3 regions of the Microbacterium triticisoli genome follow, and region 3 is predicted to be linked to each of the others. Evidence: predicted binding sites of a transcription regulator. Region 3 holds the regulator's gene; each other region holds the start of a gene.
What was found. The regulator HrcA, encoded in region 3, represses chaperone genes, less so after heat shock. The targets are predictions, from matches to a motif close to TTNGCACTCGNNNNNNNCGAGTGCNAA.
Positions count from the first base shown of each region.

Region 1: the regulator HrcA is predicted to act here: its motif matches at 5,381-5,407, upstream of groES (co-chaperone GroES).
Region 2: the regulator HrcA is predicted to act here: its motif matches at 1,569-1,595, upstream of groL (chaperonin GroEL).

Region 1 is NZ_CP107546.1:2,458,888-2,465,083, forward strand. Features, by position in the region: gene OED01_RS12025 (branched-chain amino acid ABC transporter permease) at 1-582, shown strand, start outside; gene OED01_RS12030 (ABC transporter ATP-binding protein) at 572-1,579, shown strand; gene OED01_RS12035 (ABC transporter ATP-binding protein) at 1,576-2,376, shown strand; gene OED01_RS12040 (ABC transporter substrate-binding protein) at 2,535-3,791, opposite strand; gene rarD (EamA family transporter RarD) at 3,926-4,855, opposite strand; gene groES (co-chaperone GroES) at 4,998-5,294, opposite strand; gene OED01_RS12055 (THUMP-like domain-containing protein) at 5,454-6,196, shown strand, end outside.
Region 2 is NZ_CP107546.1:856,684-862,879, reverse strand. Features, by position in the region: gene groL (chaperonin GroEL) at 1-1,532, opposite strand, end outside; gene OED01_RS04275 (LytR C-terminal domain-containing protein) at 1,690-2,247, opposite strand; gene OED01_RS04270 (DUF3263 domain-containing protein) at 2,317-2,574, opposite strand; gene msrB (peptide-methionine (R)-S-oxide reductase MsrB) at 2,694-3,113, shown strand; gene OED01_RS04260 (nitroreductase family protein) at 3,110-3,658, shown strand; gene OED01_RS04255 (DMT family transporter) at 3,666-4,607, opposite strand; gene OED01_RS04250 (SOS response-associated peptidase) at 4,669-5,325, shown strand; gene OED01_RS04245 (MmcQ/YjbR family DNA-binding protein) at 5,325-5,720, shown strand; gene OED01_RS04240 (aldo/keto reductase) at 5,708-6,196, opposite strand, start outside.
Region 3 is NZ_CP107546.1:1,813,819-1,820,014, reverse strand. Features, by position in the region: gene hemW (radical SAM family heme chaperone HemW) at 1-849, shown strand, start outside; gene hrcA (heat-inducible transcriptional repressor HrcA) at 933-1,961, shown strand; gene dnaJ (molecular chaperone DnaJ) at 1,964-3,073, shown strand; gene OED01_RS08990 (16S rRNA (uracil(1498)-N(3))-methyltransferase) at 3,077-3,805, shown strand; gene OED01_RS08985 (HNH endonuclease signature motif containing protein) at 3,928-4,221, opposite strand; gene OED01_RS08980 (13E12 repeat family protein) at 4,218-5,567, opposite strand; gene OED01_RS08975 (HIT domain-containing protein) at 5,685-6,032, shown strand; gene OED01_RS08970 (PhoH family protein) at 6,079-6,196, shown strand, end outside.

The DNA of each region.
Region 1 (6,196 bases), 650 kb from region 3:
CGCGACATCAACCCGTTCCCGCCCGGGACCTACGGCTTCGGCCCGTGGACCTACAACGCGAACGACCTGTGGGTGCGCGTGTTCGGACTCATCATGCTCACGATCGCCGTGCTCTTCGTCTGGGCCCTCATGCGCAGTCCGTGGGGCCGCGTGCTCAAGGGCATCCGCGAGGACGAGGACGCAGTGCGCTCGCTCGGCAAGAACGTGTTCGCGTACAAGATGCAGGCGCTCGTCGTCGGCGGCGTGCTCGGTGCGCTCGGCGGCATCGTGTTCGTCCTGCCGTCGGCCGTGATCCCCGGCAGCTACTCGACGTCGCTGACGTTCTTCCTGTGGACCATCCTGCTCCTCGGGGGAGCTGCGACCGTTCTCGGCCCGACTCTCGGCGCCGTGCTGTTCTGGGTCGTCTTCGCGTTCCTCGGCAGCCTGCTGCCCGCGATGGCGGACGCCGGCCTGCTGCCGATGACCGCGGCCCAGGCGGACATGGTGCGCTACATCCTGATCGGCGTCGTGCTGATGCTGATCGTGATCTTCCGGCCGCAGGGCATCCTCGGAAACAAGAGGGAGATGACCTTTGTCAAGTGAATCCACCCCTACCGGCCCGGCTCCGGCCGCGCCGCGGGCGAAGACGACCGGCCTCGCCAAGGGTCCAGCGGCTCCCGGCGTCGCCAAGGTCGACCCCATCCTCGTCGCGGACAGCGTGACGCGCCGCTTCGGCGGCCTGACCGCGGTCGACGTCGACCACCTCGAGATCCCGCGCGGCGCCATCACCGCGCTCATCGGTCCGAACGGTGCAGGCAAGACGACTCTGTTCAACCTGCTCTGCGGGTTCGACAGGCCCAACTCCGGAACGTGGTCGTTCGACGGCAAGAACCTGTCGGGTGTTCCCTCGTTCAAGGTCGCCCAGATGGGTCAGGTGCGCACGTTCCAGCTGACCAAGTCGCTGTCGCTGCTGACCGTCCTGGAGAACATGAAGCTCGGCGCCCCGCATCAGCGCGGCGAGGGCTTCTGGGCCGGCCTGTTCCCGTTCCTCTGGCGCGATCAGGAGGCGCAGATCGAGGAGCGGGCGCGTGAGCTGCTCGCCCGATTCAAGCTGGACGCCAAGGAGAAGGACTTCGCCGCTTCGCTGTCCGGCGGTCAGCGCAAGCTCCTCGAGATGGCTCGTGCGCTGATGAGCGATCCGACCCTGGTGATGCTCGACGAACCGATGGCCGGCGTCAACCCGGCGCTCACGCAGTCTCTCCTGGAGCACATCCTCAGCCTGAAGGACCTCGGCATGACCGTGCTGTTCGTCGAGCACGACATGCACATGGTCCGCCACATCGCCGACTGGGTGGTCGTCATGGCCGAGGGCCGCGTCGTGGCGGAGGGCCCGCCCGAGCAGGTCATGGAGGACCCGGCCGTCGTGGATGCCTATCTCGGCGCCCACCAGGATGTCGACCTCGGTGCCGTCACCGGCCGCATCCCCGTCGTGGCGGATGCCGCGGCGACCCGCCTGCGGGCGCAGATCGAAGCGGAGGCCGAAGCCGAGCTGGAAGCCGATTTCGCCGCATCCGACGATCCCAAGGAGGAGAAGCCATGACCGGCGAAGACAACCGCGACGTCTCATCGACCGGCTCGGGACAGGCGACGCCCGACGTCCACGCACGCGGGGACGTCGTCGTCGAGCTGAAGGACGTGCACGCCGGATACCTTCCCGGCGTGAACATCCTCAACGGCGCGAATCTCGTCGCCCGCAAGGGCGAGCTCATCGGCATCATCGGCCCGAACGGTGCCGGAAAGTCGACGCTGCTCAAGGCGATCTTCGGCATGGTGCAGATCCGCGGGGGCGACGTCACCGTCAACGGCGAGAGCATCGTCGGCTTGAAGGCCGACAAACTCGTCGCCCGGGGCGTCGGGTTCGTGCCACAGACGAACAACGTGTTCCCGTCGCTGACGATCGAGGAGAATCTGCAGATGGGGCTCTACCAGAACCCCAAGATCTTCGCGGCCCGCCTGGAGTTCGTCACCGGAATCTTCGCCGAACTCGGCAAGCGCCTCAAGCAGCGCGCCGGTTCCCTGTCCGGCGGTGAGCGTCAGATGGTCGCGATGTCCCGCGCGCTCATGATGGACCCCGCCGTGCTGCTGCTCGACGAGCCGTCGGCCGGGCTGTCGCCGGTTCGTCAGGACGATGCGTTCATCCGCGTCTCGGACATCAACAAGGCAGGCGTGACGACGATCATGGTCGAGCAGAACGCGCGCCGCTGCCTGCAGATCTGCGACCGCGGCTACGTGCTCGACCAGGGGCGCGACGCGTACGAGGGATCAGGACGCGACCTGCTCAACGACCCCAAGGTCATCGGCCTCTACCTCGGCACGCTGGGCACGGACGCCGCGTAGGTCGAGCGCCGCGTCCCGGGCGGGCAGGTAGCGCAAATCGTCGCCTCGCCACGCGCGAGGTGACCACACGCGACCCCTCCCGCACCGCGCGACACCGACCTTGGCGCACGAAAAGGGCTCCGGATGCCGAGGCATCCGGAGCCCTTTTCGTATGCGTCTTACTTCAGACGGGTCTGCACGTTCTCGGCGTCGTACTCGTAGACGCCGATGTCAGCGCCCTTCGGGTCGTTGTTCTCGTCGAACGTGACCTTGCCCGAGTAGCCGTCGTAGTCCGGCGTGCCGCCGGCGTTGATGATCTCGGCGCAGTCGGCGAAGCTCGTGCACGGCTCGCCCTCGCCCTCGCCACCGGACACCGTGCGCATCGCTCCCGCGATGTCGGCGCCTTCGACGGAAACCGCGTACAGGGCCGACAGCGCGATGAGCGTCGCGGCGTCGTACGCCTCAGCGGAGTAGGTCAGCGCGTCGATGGGCTCGTTGCCACCGGCGGTCCAGACCTCGTTGAGCTGGTCGATGAAGTCGTCAGGCAGCTCGGCGCCGGCACGGGTGCCCTTCGACCCCTCGAGGCTGACGGGAAGGTCCGGCCAGTCCTTGAGGTTGCCGTCGACCAGGTACAGTGCACCGGTGTCGATGCCCGCATTGCCCAGCAGCGGCGCGATGGTCGCGAACTGGTCGTACGAGACGACGGCGACCGCGTCTGGCTTCTCGGCGGCGATCGTCTGCACCTGAGCGTTGAACTGGCCATCGCCCTGGTTGTAGGACGCCTCGGCGACGACCTCGCCACCGGTGCCCTCGAACGTCGTCTTGATGGCCTCGAACAGGCCCGTGCCGTACGGGTCGTTCTGGTAGATGATGCCGAGCGTCTTGTGCCCGTCCTCGGCGATCTGGTTGCCCAGGACCTCGCCCTGGAGCAGGTCGCTCGGCGCGGTGCGGAAGTAGAGGTCGTTGATGCCCGAGAAGTCCGGCGACGTGTTCGACGGCGAGACCGTGAGGATGCCCGCACCGGCGTTGCCGTCGAGGATCAGCTTCGTCACGCTCGAGGACGCGGCACCGACCATGGCCGTGATGCCCGCGCTCTGGAGGTTCGTGATCGAGGTCTCGTACGCCTTGTTGTCCAGGTCGCCCTCGTCTTCGCTGACGAGCTCCACCTGGATGCCTGCATCCGCTTCGTTGATCTGCTCGACGGCGAGCTGGACGCCCGCCTCCATGGGAGCGCCGAGGAAGGCCAGCGTTCCCGTCGCGGGCAGGAGCGAGCCCAGCGTCAGCGACAGATCGACGTTCTCGGGACGCTCGTTCGTCGCCTCAGACGACTCGGGGGCGGGTGTGGGTGTGCTGCACCCCGCCATGACCAGCGCCGACGCTCCCAGCAGTGCGATTCCTGCCAGCAGCTTGGGGCGCGAACCCTGCAAACCGTTCATATTGCTCCTTCGACAACAGCGAACATGGCGGTACCACGTCCGGGTGCTCTAACACTATGACCGGGCCCGGCGCCTGCGGGTATCGGTGCGCTAACGATCTGATTTCGCGCAGATGACGACGCGGATGCCGCGGATCAGACGAGTTCGGCCGCCGGCATTCGGCGGTGCCGCCGTGCGGCGAGGACGAGGTCGACCACGAAGACGGCAACCGCCGCCCAGACCAGGATGAAGCCGATCCAGCGCTCGGTCGGCATCGGTTCGTGCAGGAGGACCACGCCGATGAGGAACTGCATGATCGGGGTGATGAACTGGATCATCCCGATCACGGTGAGATTGATGCGTCGTGCACCGGAGGCGAACAGCAGCAGGGGAACCGCGGTCGCGACGCCGGCGAAGGACAGCAGGAGCGTGTGCCAGACGCCGTTGTTCCCGATCGTGATGCCGGTGGTCGCGCCGACCGCGATCAACTGGACGACCGCGATGGGGATGAGCCAGAACGATTCGACGGTCAGCCCGCTGACGGCATCCACCGACGGACCGATCTTCTTCTTGATCAGACCGTAGACGCCGAACGAGAGCGTGAGCGTCAGCGCGATCCACGGGACCGTGCCGTACCCCACGATGATCACGACGACCGCGAGCGCGGCGATGCCGACCGCTGCCCACTGCAGCCGGCGCATCCGCTCGTGCAGGACGAACACTCCCAGCAGCACCGTCGTGATCGGGTTGATGAAGTACCCCAGGGCGGTTTCGACCACCTTGTCGTCGAGCGTGCCGATGAGGAACGCCTGCCAGTTGACGTAGATGAGGACGCCGGCGAGCGCGGTGAGGCCGAGCAGGCGCGGCTGCCGGACGATGGCCAGGAGCCGCTGCCACCCCCGCGTGATCGCGAGCAGGATGACGCAGAACGCGAGCGAGAAGAGCACCCGCCAGGCGACGACCTCCCAGGGGCCGGTGGGCGCGAGCAGGAGGAAGTACAGCGGGAGGACGCCCCAGAGCAGGTACGCGCCGAGGGCGTACAACGCCCCGGTGGTCTGCTCCGTGCGGGGCGGGGTCTTCGTGATCACTGATCCACCCTACGACCGGGCCCGGACGTCGGATGCCACGAGCTGCCACGTTGGCAGGAAACGGATCAGCCCTGGCCGGGGAAGCACGAAGGCCCGGATGCGTGATGCATCCGGGCCTTCGAAGCGATGGTCGCTCAGATCAGCGCACGACGACCGCGAGGACGTCGCGGGCCGACAGGACGAGGAACTCGTCTGCGCCGAACTTCACCTCGGTGCCGCCGTACTTGCTGTAGAGCACGCGGTCGCCGACGGCGACGTCGAGCGGAACACGGTTGCCGTTGTCATCGATGCGGCCGGGGCCCACGGCCACGACCTCGCCCTCCTGGGGCTTCTCCTTGGCGGTGTCGGGGATGACCAGTCCACTCGCGGTGGTCTGCTCGGCCTCGACCTGCTTGATGACGATGCGGTCCTCGAGCGGCTTGATGGAAACCGACACGGTCTACCTCTTCTTTCTTGACGCTGACACGAAAGACTCGTTCGCACTCTCAACCCGAGAGTGCTAATGCCAGTGTATGACGTCGGCTGGCACTCACGCAATGCGAGTGCCAGTGAGGCGTAACGCGCTGGGCGAACGCGTGCCGCGTAGGCTGAACCGGTGGAGATGACCGAGCTCGCCGCCCTGCTCACCCCGGACGGACTGGATCTGCTCGACGACGTCGGGAGCATCGAGTCCACAACCGATGTGGCGAGAGTCGTCTCACGTCTGCGTGCCGCCGGCCACTCCCCCGAACTGGTCTCCGCCGTCGTCGGTCAGGCGAGGCTGCGCACCAAGGCCACCGCGAAGTTCGGCCCGTTCGCACAGCGGATGCTGTTCACGCAGGCAGGTCTCGAGCAGGCCACGCGTCTGGGCGTCGCGGCTCGGCACGCCGGGCGCATGCGGAACGCGGGGATCGCGCACGTGGCGGATCTCGGCTGCGGCATCGGCGGAGACGCGCTCGCGTTCGCGGGCGCCGGGCTGACCGTCACGGCCGTCGACGTCGATGAGGTCACGGCGGCGATCGCGGCGTACAACCTGGCGGCGTTCGGCGAGGATGCCTCCGTGTCGCACGGGACGGCGGAGGATGCGGTGAGCACGATCTTCGGAGATGTGCGCCATCTTCGGAGGTTCACCCCCGAAACGTCCGAAGACGACGCACATCTCCGCGGGAACAGCACAGCGATCTGGATGGACCCGGCGCGCCGCACCTCCGGTCACAGCGAGACGCTGCGCGTGACGGCATCCGACTACTCCCCCTCGCTGGACTGGGCGTTCGACGTGGCCACCCGCATCCCGACCGGCATCAAGCTCGGTCCGGGGCACGACAGGGACGCGCTCCCCGAGGATGCCGAGGCGCAATG
Region 2 (6,196 bases), 960 kb from region 3:
AGGCCCGCGATCGACGCCGCGTTCTGCAGAGCCGAACGCGTCACCTTGGCCGGGTCGATGATGCCCGCTGCGAACATGTCGACGTACTCGCCCGTGGCCGCGTTGAGGCCCTGGCCGATCGGCAGCTCCGCGACCTTCGCCGCGACGACACCGGGCTCGAGGCCGGCGTTCAGGGCGATCTGCTTCAGCGGAGCCGAGATCGCGACGCGGACGATGTTCGCACCGGTCGACTCGTCACCGTCGAGCTCGAGAGCGTCGAGGGCCTTGGTGCCTGCCTGGATGAGCGCGACGCCACCACCGGGGACGATGCCCTCTTCCACAGCTGCCTTCGCGTTGCGGACGGCGTCCTCGATGCGGTGCTTGCGCTCCTTGAGCTCGACCTCGGTCGCAGCGCCCGCCTTGATGACGGCGACGCCACCGGCGAGCTTCGCCAGGCGCTCCTGCAGCTTCTCGCGGTCGTAGTCGCTGTCGGTGTTGTCGATCTCGCGACGGATCTGGGTCACGCGACCCTCGATGGCGTCAGCCTCGCCGGCGCCCTCGATGATCGTGGTCTCATCCTTGGTGATGATGACCTTGCGCGCACGGCCGAGCAGATCCAGCGTCGTGTTCTCGAGCTTGAGACCGACCTCTTCGGTGATGACCTGACCACCGGTGAGGATCGCGATGTCCTGCAGCTGCGCCTTGCGGCGGTCGCCGAAGCCGGGAGCCTTGACGGCAGCCGACTTGAAGATGCCGCGGATCTTGTTGAGCACGAGAGTCGCGAGCGCCTCGCCCTCGACGTCCTCGGCGATGATGACGAGCTCCTTGCCGTCCTGGATGACCTTGTCGACCACCGGGAGCAGGTCCTTGATGTTCGAGATCTTCGAGTTGGCGATGAGGATGTAGGGCTCCTCGAACACGGCTTCCTGGCGGTCGGGGTCCGTGACGAAGTAGGGGTTGATGTAGCCCTTGTCGAAGCGCATGCCCTCGGTGAGCTCGAGCTCGGTGCCGAAGGTCTGCGACTCCTCGACGGTGACGACGCCCTCCTTGCCGACCTTGTCGATCGCCTCGGCGATCAACTCGCCGATCGAGGCGTCAGCGGCGGAGATGGACGCGGTGGCCGCGATCTCCTCCTTGGACTCGATCTCCTTGGCGCTGGAGAGCAGCTCTTCGGTGATGGCCGCGACGGCCTTCTCGATGCCCTTCTTCAGTGAGATCGGGTCTGCGCCGGCTGCGACGTTGCGCAGGCCTTCGCGGACGAGCGCCTGAGCGAGCACGGTCGCGGTGGTTGTTCCGTCACCGGCGACGTCATCGGTCTTCTTGGCGACCTCCTTGACGAGCTCCGCGCCGATCTTCTCGTACGGGTCGTCCAGCTCGATCTCCTTGGCGATCGAGACGCCGTCGTTCGTGATCGTGGGTGCGCCCCACTTCTTCTCGAGTACGACGTTGCGACCGCGCGGGCCGAGGGTCACCTTGACAGCGTCGGCGAGGATGTTCAGGCCGCGCTCGAGACCGCGACGGGCCTCCTCATCGAAAGCGATGATCTTTGCCATGAGTTTTGTCGTCCCTCCTGGACGTATACGTTCGGTTTAGCACTCAGAGTGATCGAGTGCTAACGCCCATTCTGGCACTCGACCCCATCGAGTGCAAGCCGCGTACGCCACGGGAGAAACAGTCGCCGGTCGGAGGCTGCCGGCGCTCGTCGGCGGCCTACTCGGCGGGTGCCTCTTCCACGCGATCGAGACCGATCACGACCGTCAACTGGGCCTGTCCGGTGTCGTTCATCGCGGCGTAGTAGTCGCTCTGCTCCACCGCCGCGCCGCCGATGAGATCGGCCAGCGCGAGCGCGGCCTCCTCATCCGCCGCGTCGATGTAGTAGATCGTCGTCTCGGGGAAATCGTCGGCGTTCCCGTCCGTGGCCAGGACGAGGTCAGCAGTGAATCCGGCGTTGATCAGTTCGTCGCGCATCTGATCGTCGAGGCCGTCGTCCGGCGTGGCGTTGAGGATGAGGACCGAGTAGGAGGTGTCCAGGACCGCGGTCTCCTGCGGAGTGGGTGCCACGGTCTCCTGCGTCTCGGGGACCAGCGCGATGCGTCCCATGACGACGAGCGAGATGAAGATCCCGACCACGAGCAGGACGAGGGCGGCGACGACGGACCAGAGCAGGACCATCCAGCCGTTGCCTCCGGGATTCTCGGCGCGGTGCGCGCCTACACGTCCGGATGTGCGGGGGACGTCGTCGAATCGATCACGAACGGGCTTGGACACCCCTCGATGCTATGGCATGCATCTCGGCGTCCTCATCGGAGACGTCCAGGATGCGGGTGTCGCCCGATCTCAGCCGACGAAGCCCTGCATCCGCGCACTGCGCTGCACCCCGCGGGCATCACGGATCCGCCGGAGGCGCCTGACCAGCAGAGGGTCGTGCTCGAGCGCCTGCTCGGTGTCGATGAGGCGCCACAGCAGCTGGTAGTAGCGCGCCGGGCTCATCCCGAGCTGCGTGCGGATCGCTTCTTCCTTCGATCCGCTGTGCCTCGGCCAGGAGACCTCGAGCGCGAGAATCGCGCGGTCGCGGTCCGTCAGATCTCCGAGCATGCCCGAAGCCTACGCCGCGCGCCGCGGCAATCAGGGGAGCCACTCCCAGCGCGCTTGCAGCCCGCACGCGCCGATCCGCTCCCGGACGCGAGAGAATGGTTCACGACTCAGGAGGTCCGATGTCCTACAGCGTGAACAAGTCAGACGCCGAGTGGCGTGCAGAGCTCAGCGATCAGCAGTACGCGGTGCTGCGCCAGGCGGCGACCGAACGGGCCTGGACGGGCGAGCTGCTCGACGAAGCCCGCGCAGGCCTCTACACCTGCGGTGCGTGCGGTGCGGAGCTGTTCCGGAGCGGCACCAAGTTCGATTCCGGCTGCGGCTGGCCGAGCTTCTACGAGTCCATCCGCCCTGAGGCGGTCGAGCTCATCGAGGACACCACCCTCGGCATGGTGCGCACGGAGGTGCGCTGCGCGAACTGCGGATCGCACCTGGGCCACGTCTTCCCCGACGGATTCGGCACACCGACGGGCGACCGGTACTGCATGAACTCGCTCGCCCTGAACTTCTCCCCCGAGACTCCAGAGGCACCGCAGGCGTGAGCGCACTCGACGCGGTCCGCGCTCGGCAGTCCTGGTCGAAGGTCACAGACGAGGCCCCGACCCGTGAGCAGCTGCTGCCGCTCGTCGCGGCTGCAGGGCGCGTGGCGGATCACTCGTCGTTGCGCCCATGGCGGCTCATCGAGCTGCGCGGTGCGGACCGCGAACGACTCGGTACGGCGATCGCAAAAGCGGAGGGCGACAAGCATCCGTCGTCGAAGCCGTTGCGCGCCTCGCTGCTCATCGCGATCGTCGCCAGCTACCGCAACAGCGACAAGGTCCCCCGCTGGGAGCAGGAGGCCGTCGCCTCCGGCGTCGCCCACACGCTGAGCCTGCTGCTCGACGAGGCGGGCTGGGGCGTCATCTGGCGCACCGGGCATTACACGCGGTCGAAGGCGGTCGCGAAGGCGCACGGGCTCAAGAAGAACGAAGAACTGCTGGGCTGGCTCTACGTCGGCGGCAAGCCCGAGAAGAAGCCTGGGCGCCGCAAGCCCGTGGACGCCAGGGCCCTGCTGACCCGGATGCCGCAGAAGAAGTCGAAGAAGTAGCCGACCTTCAGCGCCGGCGCGGACGGATCACAGCGACGAGGACGCTCGCCACCGCGACGGCGACCATCGCCACCGTCTGCCAGAGCGACGGCCCTGCCTCGGCGGGCCAGACGGCATCGATGATCACGGCCGTGATGAGCTGACCGAGCACGGACCCGAGCCCCAGCAGCAGGACGCCGGTCTGCGCGACCAGTCGTGCACCGAGGAAGATGTAGACGACGCCCAGCAGTCCGCCGAGGTACACCCATGGCTCGGTGGGCAGGGACGCGGGTGGCCCGTTGACGATCACGCTGATGCCGGCGGCGAGCGCGAGCACGACGGTCCCTGCGATGAAGCTCATCGTGGTGGCGATCACCGGCGACCCGACGCGCTGCGCGAGCCGGCCGTTCGCCGCCTGCTGCCATGCGATGCCGATGCCCGCGGCGAAGGGCAGGATCAGCATCCACAGCGGCGCCGAGGCGAGCACGTCACCGCCCAGCGAGATGCCTACCGCGACCAGAGCGAGCGCTCCCCCGGCGACGCGCCCCATGGTGACGGCGACCACCCCGGCCGGACCGAAGCCGATGCGGTCGAGGATCAGGCTGTGCAGCGTCTGCCCGGCCACCACGCCGACTGTGAACAGGGACACCCCGAGGACGGCTGCGGTCAGTCCCTGTGTGGTGACGGTCAACGCGCCGCACGCGCCGCCCAGCAGCATCCACGGCGGGATGCCGCCCGACCGAACGCCGCGCCACAATCGCACCATTCCGGCTCGCCCGGAGGGCACCACCCCGACCAGGACGACCAGCAGCAGCAGACCGGACCCGAACGAGACGAGGCCTGCGACGACGCCGTCTTCGAGACGGACGCCGAGGACGCCGTTGATGCGCGCCTGGACGGCGGTCATCGCTCCGATCGCGACCGCGCCTCCGATCGCCGCGAAGGCGGGCAGCTGGCGGGTCGTGGGCACCGTGCCACGCTACCCGAACCGGTCCGCACCGGATGTCCGTGGTCAGGACTACTCTGGCCGCATGTGCGCAAGCTACGGACTCGATCCTCGATTCACCGACGCCGAGCTGCTGGCCGAGGCGGATGCCGACATCCTCGACGGGCTGCGCGAGTGGGCGCAGCGCAACGCCGGTGAGACGCTGCGTCCGACCGGCAAGAACCTGCGCAACCTCAATCCGATCGTGCTCCCCATCGACGGCGAGGCGACGCTGGAGCCCGCGTGGTGGGGGTTCCTCGTGAACGGCGGGCCGGCGAAGTTCCCGTCGATCAACACGCGCTCCGAGCGTCTGCAGGATCAGCCTGGCAAGGCTCGTTCCCGCGCGATCGTCCCGGCGACGGGCTGGTTCGAACTGCGCAAGCCCGACCGGGTGTGGCACGAGTTCGGTCTCGACAGCGGTGCCCTGTTCGGCATGGCGGCGGTCACGCAGCGGGGCCGCACGACGGACGGCCAGTGGTTCACGTGCTTCTCGATCGTCATGCGCCCCGCCCCCGAGCACCTGGCCGGGATCCATGATCGGATGCCAGTGCTGATCCCGACCGACCACGCACGCGATTGGCTGCTGGCCGAGGGCGGCCGCGATGTGATCGACGATGCGCTGGCGGCCGCGGCTTCCCTGGACGGGCGGGTCGTCGCGACCCCGCGCGCCAACGACAAGGGCGCGGCGGAGAAGCTGTTCTGATGGATGACGAAACCCTGCTGGCCGCGGCGACGGCCCGGGTCGACGAGCTGCCCGGCGCCGGTCTCGAGCATCCGTTCGGCCCGGAGTGGGATGTCTTCAAGGTCCGTGGAAAGGTCTTCATGCTGCAGACGCAGTACTCCGGCCGGGCGATGGTGACGGTGAAGTCGCACCCCGAGGATGCCGAGGCGCTCTGCGCGACCTTCGCCGACATCGCGCCTGGCTACCACGTGAACAAGAAGCACTGGATCTCGGTGACACCGGGTCCGTCGCTCGAGCCGGGACTCATCGAAGAGCTGGTGACCGAGTCGTACCGGTTGGTGGTGGCGAAGCTGCCGCGCGCGCAGCGCCCCGTCGATCCCGACGTGTTCGGCGTCGCCTCACCTCACCAGGCGTAGGCCTCCGGAGCCTGGCCGCCAGGACCGGGGAAGATCTCATCGAGCGCACGGAGGTCGTCCTCGCTCAACGCGATGTCGAGGGCCGCGACGGCCGACTCCAGCTGCGCGACGGTGCGGGGACCGATGATGGGTCCCGTCACGCCGGGCTGATGCAGCAGCCACGCCAGCCCGAGAGCCGCCGGCTTCCAGCCCCGCTCGTGGGCGAAGCGCTCGTATGCGTCGACCTGATCCTGATGCGAGGCACGGAGCTCGGCTGCGCGCCCGGTGTTCGAGCGGGCGTTCGCGTCGGTGGATCCTCCGCTGAGCAGTCCGCCGCCGAGCGGCGACCACGGCAGGACGCCGAGCCCGTAGTGGCGAGCGGCAGGGAGGACCTCGAGCTCGATCATGCGCTGCGTGAGGTTGTACAGGGACTGCTCGCTGACCAGACCGAGGAAGTGCCGCTGCTTCGCGATCTCGTTGGCCTGCGCGATGTTCCA
Region 3 (6,196 bases):
GCGAATCCGGACACGGTCACCCCGCAGGTCGCTCGGACGCTGGCGGATGCCGGCGTGACGCGCCTGTCGATCGGCATGCAGTCCGCCGTGCCGCACGTGCTCACGGCGCTCGACCGCACGCACGAACCGTCGAACGTGCGGACCGCGGTGGACGCGGCGCGCGGGGCCGGGCTCGCGGTGAGCGTCGACCTCATCTACGGCGCGCCGGGGGAGTCGCTGGAGGACTGGGAGCGATCGTTGGACGCCGCCCTCGGGCTGGACCCTGACCATATCTCGGCGTACGCCCTCATCATCGAGGACGGCACGAAGCTCGCACGCCAGATCCGCCGCGGCGAGGTGCCGACGCCGGACGACGACCTGCAGGCCGACATGTACGAGCTCGCCGATCGACGCCTGGCGGACGCCGGATTCGACTGGTACGAAGTGAGCAACTGGTCTCGGACCCCTGACCAGCGCTCCCGCCACAACCTCGCCTACTGGCGCGGCACCGACTGGTGGGGCTTCGGGCCAGGGGCGCACAGCCACGTCGCGGGGCTGCGGTGGTGGAACGTCAAGCATCCGGCGGCCTATGCGCAGCGGCTCGCGGCATCCGAGTCGCCCGCCGCCGGAACCGAGCGCCCCGACGACGAATCCCGGATGCTGGAGCGTGTGCTGCTGCTCAGTAGGATCCGCGAGGGGATCGCGATCGCCGAACTGCCGGAGGGCAATCGATCCCGTGTCGCCGGCCTCATCGCCGATGGACTCGTCGAGGCGGCGCCCGCTCTGCGCGGCCGGGTGCAGCTGACGCTCAGGGGCCGCCTCCTGGCCGACGCCGTGGTGCGCGAGCTCACCGACGAATCCGGTCGGTGAGCGACGTCGCGCGCGCTGTCACGCCACCGAGGGATAGAATTGGCACTCTGAAGCCGTGAGTGCCAGCGGGAGGGAGACGGGTCATGGTCAGTGAGCGCGGTCTGCAGGTCCTGCGGGCGATCGTGCAGGATTACGTCGCCACCCACGAGCCGGTCGGCAGCAAGTCCATCGTCGATCGCTACTCGTTCGGCGTGTCGGCGGCGACGATCCGCAACGACATGGCACTGCTCGAGGACGAGGAGCTCATCACCGCTCCGCACACGTCGTCCGGCCGCGTGCCGACCGACAAGGGCTACCGCGTGTTCGTCAACCACCTCGCCCAGCTCCGGCCCCTCTCGACGGCGCAGCGCAGCGCGATCGAGACATTCCTCGCGGACCCGGCCGACCTGGATGATCTGATGGCGCGCACGGTGCGCGTGCTGACCCAGCTCACCGGCCAGGTCGCCCTGGCGCAGTACCCCTCCTTCGCGCGCGCGCATCTGACACATCTCGAACTCGTCGCGCTCGCGCCGAACCGGCTGCTGGTCGTGCTGGTGACCGACGCTGGTGGGGTCTCGCAGCGCATCGCCGGGCTCCCGGTCGATCTCGACGAGGCCGAGGTCGCCGTGCTCCGCGCCCGGCTGTCCGCCTCGATCACGGGGCGCGCCGTGAGCGAAGCACGCGAACTGGTCGGCGGCCTTGCCGCGACCGTGAAACCTGGGCGGTCGGACATCGCCCAGAGCGTTCTGGCCGGCGTCATCGCGGAAGAGCTGGACGAGTTCCGGCAGGAGAAGCTCGTCATGGCAGGCGCCGCGACGTTGGCGCGGCGCGGACAGGACTTCCGCGGCAGCATCCATCCCCTCCTCGAAGCGATCGAGGAGCAGGTGACGCTGCTGCGGCTGATGAGCGAGATGGTGACCGACGAGCAGGGGCTCGCGGCCAGCATCGGCACCGAGAACGAGCCGTTCGGTCTGGGTGAGGCATCCATCGTGGCCAGCAACTACGCCACCCCCGGTGGGATGGCGCGCGTCGGCGTGATGGGTCCGACCCGGATGGACTATCCGAGCAATCTGGCAGCAGCGCGGGCCGTGGCCCGTTACCTGTCCCGGCTGCTCGACGAAGACGAGAGGTGACTGTGGCGGACCACTATGAGGTCCTCGGGGTGGCGCGCGACGCGTCCCAGGACGAGATCAAGAAGGCGTATCGGCGGCTCGCTCGGCAGCTGCACCCGGACGTCAACCCGGGTGAGGATGCATCCGAGCGGTTCAAACTCGTCACGCACGCCTACGACGTGCTCAGCGACGAGGAGTCCCGCCGTCGCTACGACATGGGCGGCGATGAGAACGGCGGGTTCGGCGGCGGCTTCGGCGGGTTCGGCGACATCTTCGAGACGTTCTTCGGGGCGGCCGGCGGCGGACGCAGCGCCCGTCCGAGATCGCGTCGAGAGCGCGGTCAGGACGCGCTGGTGCGCGTCAACCTGGACCTCGGTGACGTGGTCTTCGGCGCGCACCGTGACATCGAGGTCGACACGGCGGTGTTGTGTGAGACCTGCAACGGCTCCTGCTGCCAGGAGGGCACCTCTCCGGTGACGTGCGACATCTGCGGCGGCTCCGGTCACGTGCAGCGTCAGGTGCGCAGCCTTCTCGGCAACGTCGTCACCTCTCAGCCCTGCGGGACCTGCGAGGGCTACGGCACGACGATCCCGTACCCGTGCGCGACGTGCGGCGGTCAGGGACGCGTCCGGTCGCGCCGCACGGTGTCGCTCGACATCCCGGCCGGTGTCGAGACGGGCCTGCGTCTGCAGCTGCCCGGCTCCGGCGAGGTCGGCAAGGCGGGTGGCCCCAACGGTGACCTGTACGTCGAGGTGACCGTGGCCCCGCATCCGACCTACAGCCGTGAGGGCGACGACCTGCTTGCGACGCTCGAAGTCGCGATGACGGATGCGGTGCTGGGCACCGAGACGACGATCGATGGCCTTGACGGTCCTGTCGAGCTCGAGATCCGTCCCGGCGTGCAATCCGGTGACGTCCTGACAATCAAGGGCCGCGGCATCACGCCGCTGCGCGGCACGCAACGCGGCGACCTGCGCGTCGGCGTCCAGGTGCTGACGCCCACCAAGCTGGACTCCGCTCAGCGGCGGCTGATCGAGGACTTCGCCAAGAAGGCCAAGGCGCCGGAGCCGCAGCTCGCGCAGTTCCAGCAGGGACTGTTCTCGAAGCTGCGCGACCGGTTCCGCGGACACTGAGCCATGGCGCTGCATTTCGTCGTCGAGTCGGCATCGGACGTCGCTGAGGGCGGCATCGTCTCCCTCACCGGGGCAGAGGCGAAGCATGCCGCTGTCGTGCGTCGCGTCCGCGTCGGCGAGGCGATCACCATCGGCGACGGCGGCGGCGTCTGGCTCGACGGGAGGGCGGTCGATGTGTCGGCATCGCGTGTCGACGTCCAGGTCACGCGTCGTACCGTGATCGACGCACCAGCGCCGCGACTCGTGCTGGTGCAGGCGCTCGCGAAGGGCGACAGGGACGAACTCGCCGTGCAGGCGTCGTGCGAGCTCGGCGTGGATGAGATCGTGCCGTGGCAGGCGGCTCGGAGCATCTCCCGTTGGGAGGGACCCAAGGCTGCGAAGGGTCGAGAGCGCTGGGCGACGATCGTCCGCGAGGCGGCCAAGCAGGCGCACCGAGCATGGATCCCGGAGGTGACGACCGTCGTCTCGACCGGACAGCTCGCGCAGCGCGCCGCCGATGAGTGCGTGCTCGTGCTCGATCCGACCGCCGAACTGCGTCTGTCCGCGATCGACCCGGACGGACGGGACCTCGTTCTCGTCGTCGGGCCGGAGGGCGGCATCGCCCCGGACGAACTCGAACGGCTGTCGGCTGCCGGCGCCGAGCGCGTGCGCCTGGGGGACACCGTGCTGCGGACGTCCACGGCCGGTCCAGCGGCGATCGCAGTGCTGTCCGCGCGTCTCGGACGCTGGTGATCTGAGCTCTTCGCCGCGCCGCTGGTGATCTGAGCTCTGCGTCTCGGACGCTGCGCTGCCCAGGCGCAACCGCAGCATCTGCTGCATCCACCGGAGCAGCCGTGTGTCGTCGGTCCCGGTTGTCAGACGAACATGACCCGCGCGGGCGGGCGGTCGACGTAGGAACGGCCGAGAGGGCTCGTCCACTCGATGAGTCCGCCCGCGAGCTGCCTGGCCGTCCATCGGGTGTCGTCGTCGAGGTCCGGATGCTTGAGCGGATGGTGTCCGGTGCAGAACAGGGCGAGGTTCGCGGTGTCCGTCGGACCGCCTTTCGCATGGTCGAGATTGTGGTCATGCTGGCAGACGTGTGCGGGGCGGCGGCAGCCGGGGAACCGGCAGTGCTGGTCGCGGGCGCGCAGGAATCGCTTCATGTTCATCGTGGGCGTGTAACTGTCGGTCGCGGTGACATGCCGGCGTGGTCCAGGAACAGCCGGTCCAGGCTCGGGGCGCAGCCGGCCAGCTGACGCACCCATTCCGGGTCGATCGGACCGATGCCGTCGAGCTCAGCGGCGCGGTCGTCCTGCCCGAGCAGGGTCGTCGCTTTGATGGTGACCTGCACGGTCGCGCGGATCGCTTCGAGTCCGCTGCGTGTGCACAGCGAAGGGTCGGCTGTGAGAAGCATGTCGGCGAACACATCGGCGCGGATCTGGTCCATGGTCCGATCGTCGTGTTCGAGGATGCCGAGCGGAGCCTGTGGAAGCGAGTGATCCCCCGTGTACAGGCGCTCTGGTGGCGGAGGGAACGGATCGACAGGAATTCCATCCTGCAACGCAGCGACGAGCGCTTCGAACTCTGCGTCCAGAGCAGGGATATCCGGGTCGCCGCCGATCCAGACGGCGTCTGCGGGCGGACAGATGCGAGCGCACGGGTCCCATGGCGCCGGCTCGGAATCCGACAGGCGCCTCTCGAACGCTTCCGCCTCTACGGAGAAGAGTCCGAGATCGACGATGTCGATCACTCCGGGTGGCGCTTCGTCAGAGCGAATACTTGATTCGGCTGCCGGATCGCGCCCATAGGCCGAGGAGATCGTGCTCGAGGCGTGCGTTGGGGCGGCATCCGCCTCCCGCGCCGACTTCGCGACCCGCCGCGCCAGCGCATCCAGACGGTCCTTGATCGCATAAGCCTCGATTTCCGGCAGCAATGCGGTCAACAGTGCCATGCCGTCGCCGTCCGGCGTAACCGAGACCATTCGGCGTGCCCGGCCCCGCCGATGCGACGCGGTGATCCGATCGGGTGCCAGCGCGGTCGCCACACCGCGGGCGTGGGCTCGCGTCCGTGCAGCGGTGTCGTGCTCGGCGAACGGCACTACCTGGGCCTCATAATCCTGTCTCAGCAAGCTCGCGTCCTGGTCCGTCGCCGGCTCGGGCGACTCCGTCAGGATCACGTCCACGTGGCGTCGGCTGATCCTTCCGTCGGCGAACGCCGCGAGAGTCGCCGGAAAACGGTGCGTCAGAACCCAGGCATCCGTCAGTCGTGCTGCTGCCGTCGACGGCGGGATGTGCGCCGCCGCACCGTACTCGGCTGCCAGTGAACGCAGACACACGTCACCGCCCTGCAGGCCGATGTCCGGATCGTCGGCGAGCGCATCCATCCGCTCAGCCAGCAGTACTGCCTGCCGGGCCTGCAACCGCGCGATCTCGCCCTCGAGCGCAACCCATTCGTCCAGCAGTGCACGACGCCGCGCGAGTTCCGTCTCGCGGGTTTCAGCTGCGGTGATGGTCATGACGCGATATTAGAACAAAACTACGAAAGAAGCAAGAGTCTCTTGCTCGTTCGAGGTGCGTGATCAGAGGCGACGGCGCCAGGGCCGTCGTCGCGGCCCGCCGGATAGACTGAAAGCATGACGGAACCCTCCATCTTCACGCGCGTCCTCAATCGAGAGATCCCGGGGGAGTTCCTGCTCGACACCGAGCGGGTGTTCGCGATCCGGGACATCAACCCGCAGGCGCCGCTGCACGCGCTCGTGATCCCCAAGACCGAGCAGTACCGTGACGTCACGGAGCTCGCAGCCGGCGACCCGGCGCTGCTCGCCGAGATCGTCGCCGCGGCGAAGTCGATCGCCGATGAGCACGCGAACGGCGAGTACCGACTGATCTTCAACAACGGCGCCAGTGCCGCGCAATCCGTCTTCCACGTGCACGCCCATGTGCTCGGCAACCTCGAAGAGAGTGACCTCGTTGGCTTCTGACGACTCGAACGGCGCCATCGAGCGCATCTACGCCGACGGCGTCGCCATGGTGCAGCTGCTCGGCCCGCAGGATCGACTGCTCCGGATGCTGGAGAAGGAGCATCCAGACGTGCAGGTCCTGGTGCGCGGCAACGAGATCACCTTGACCGGCGACGCGGACCGCG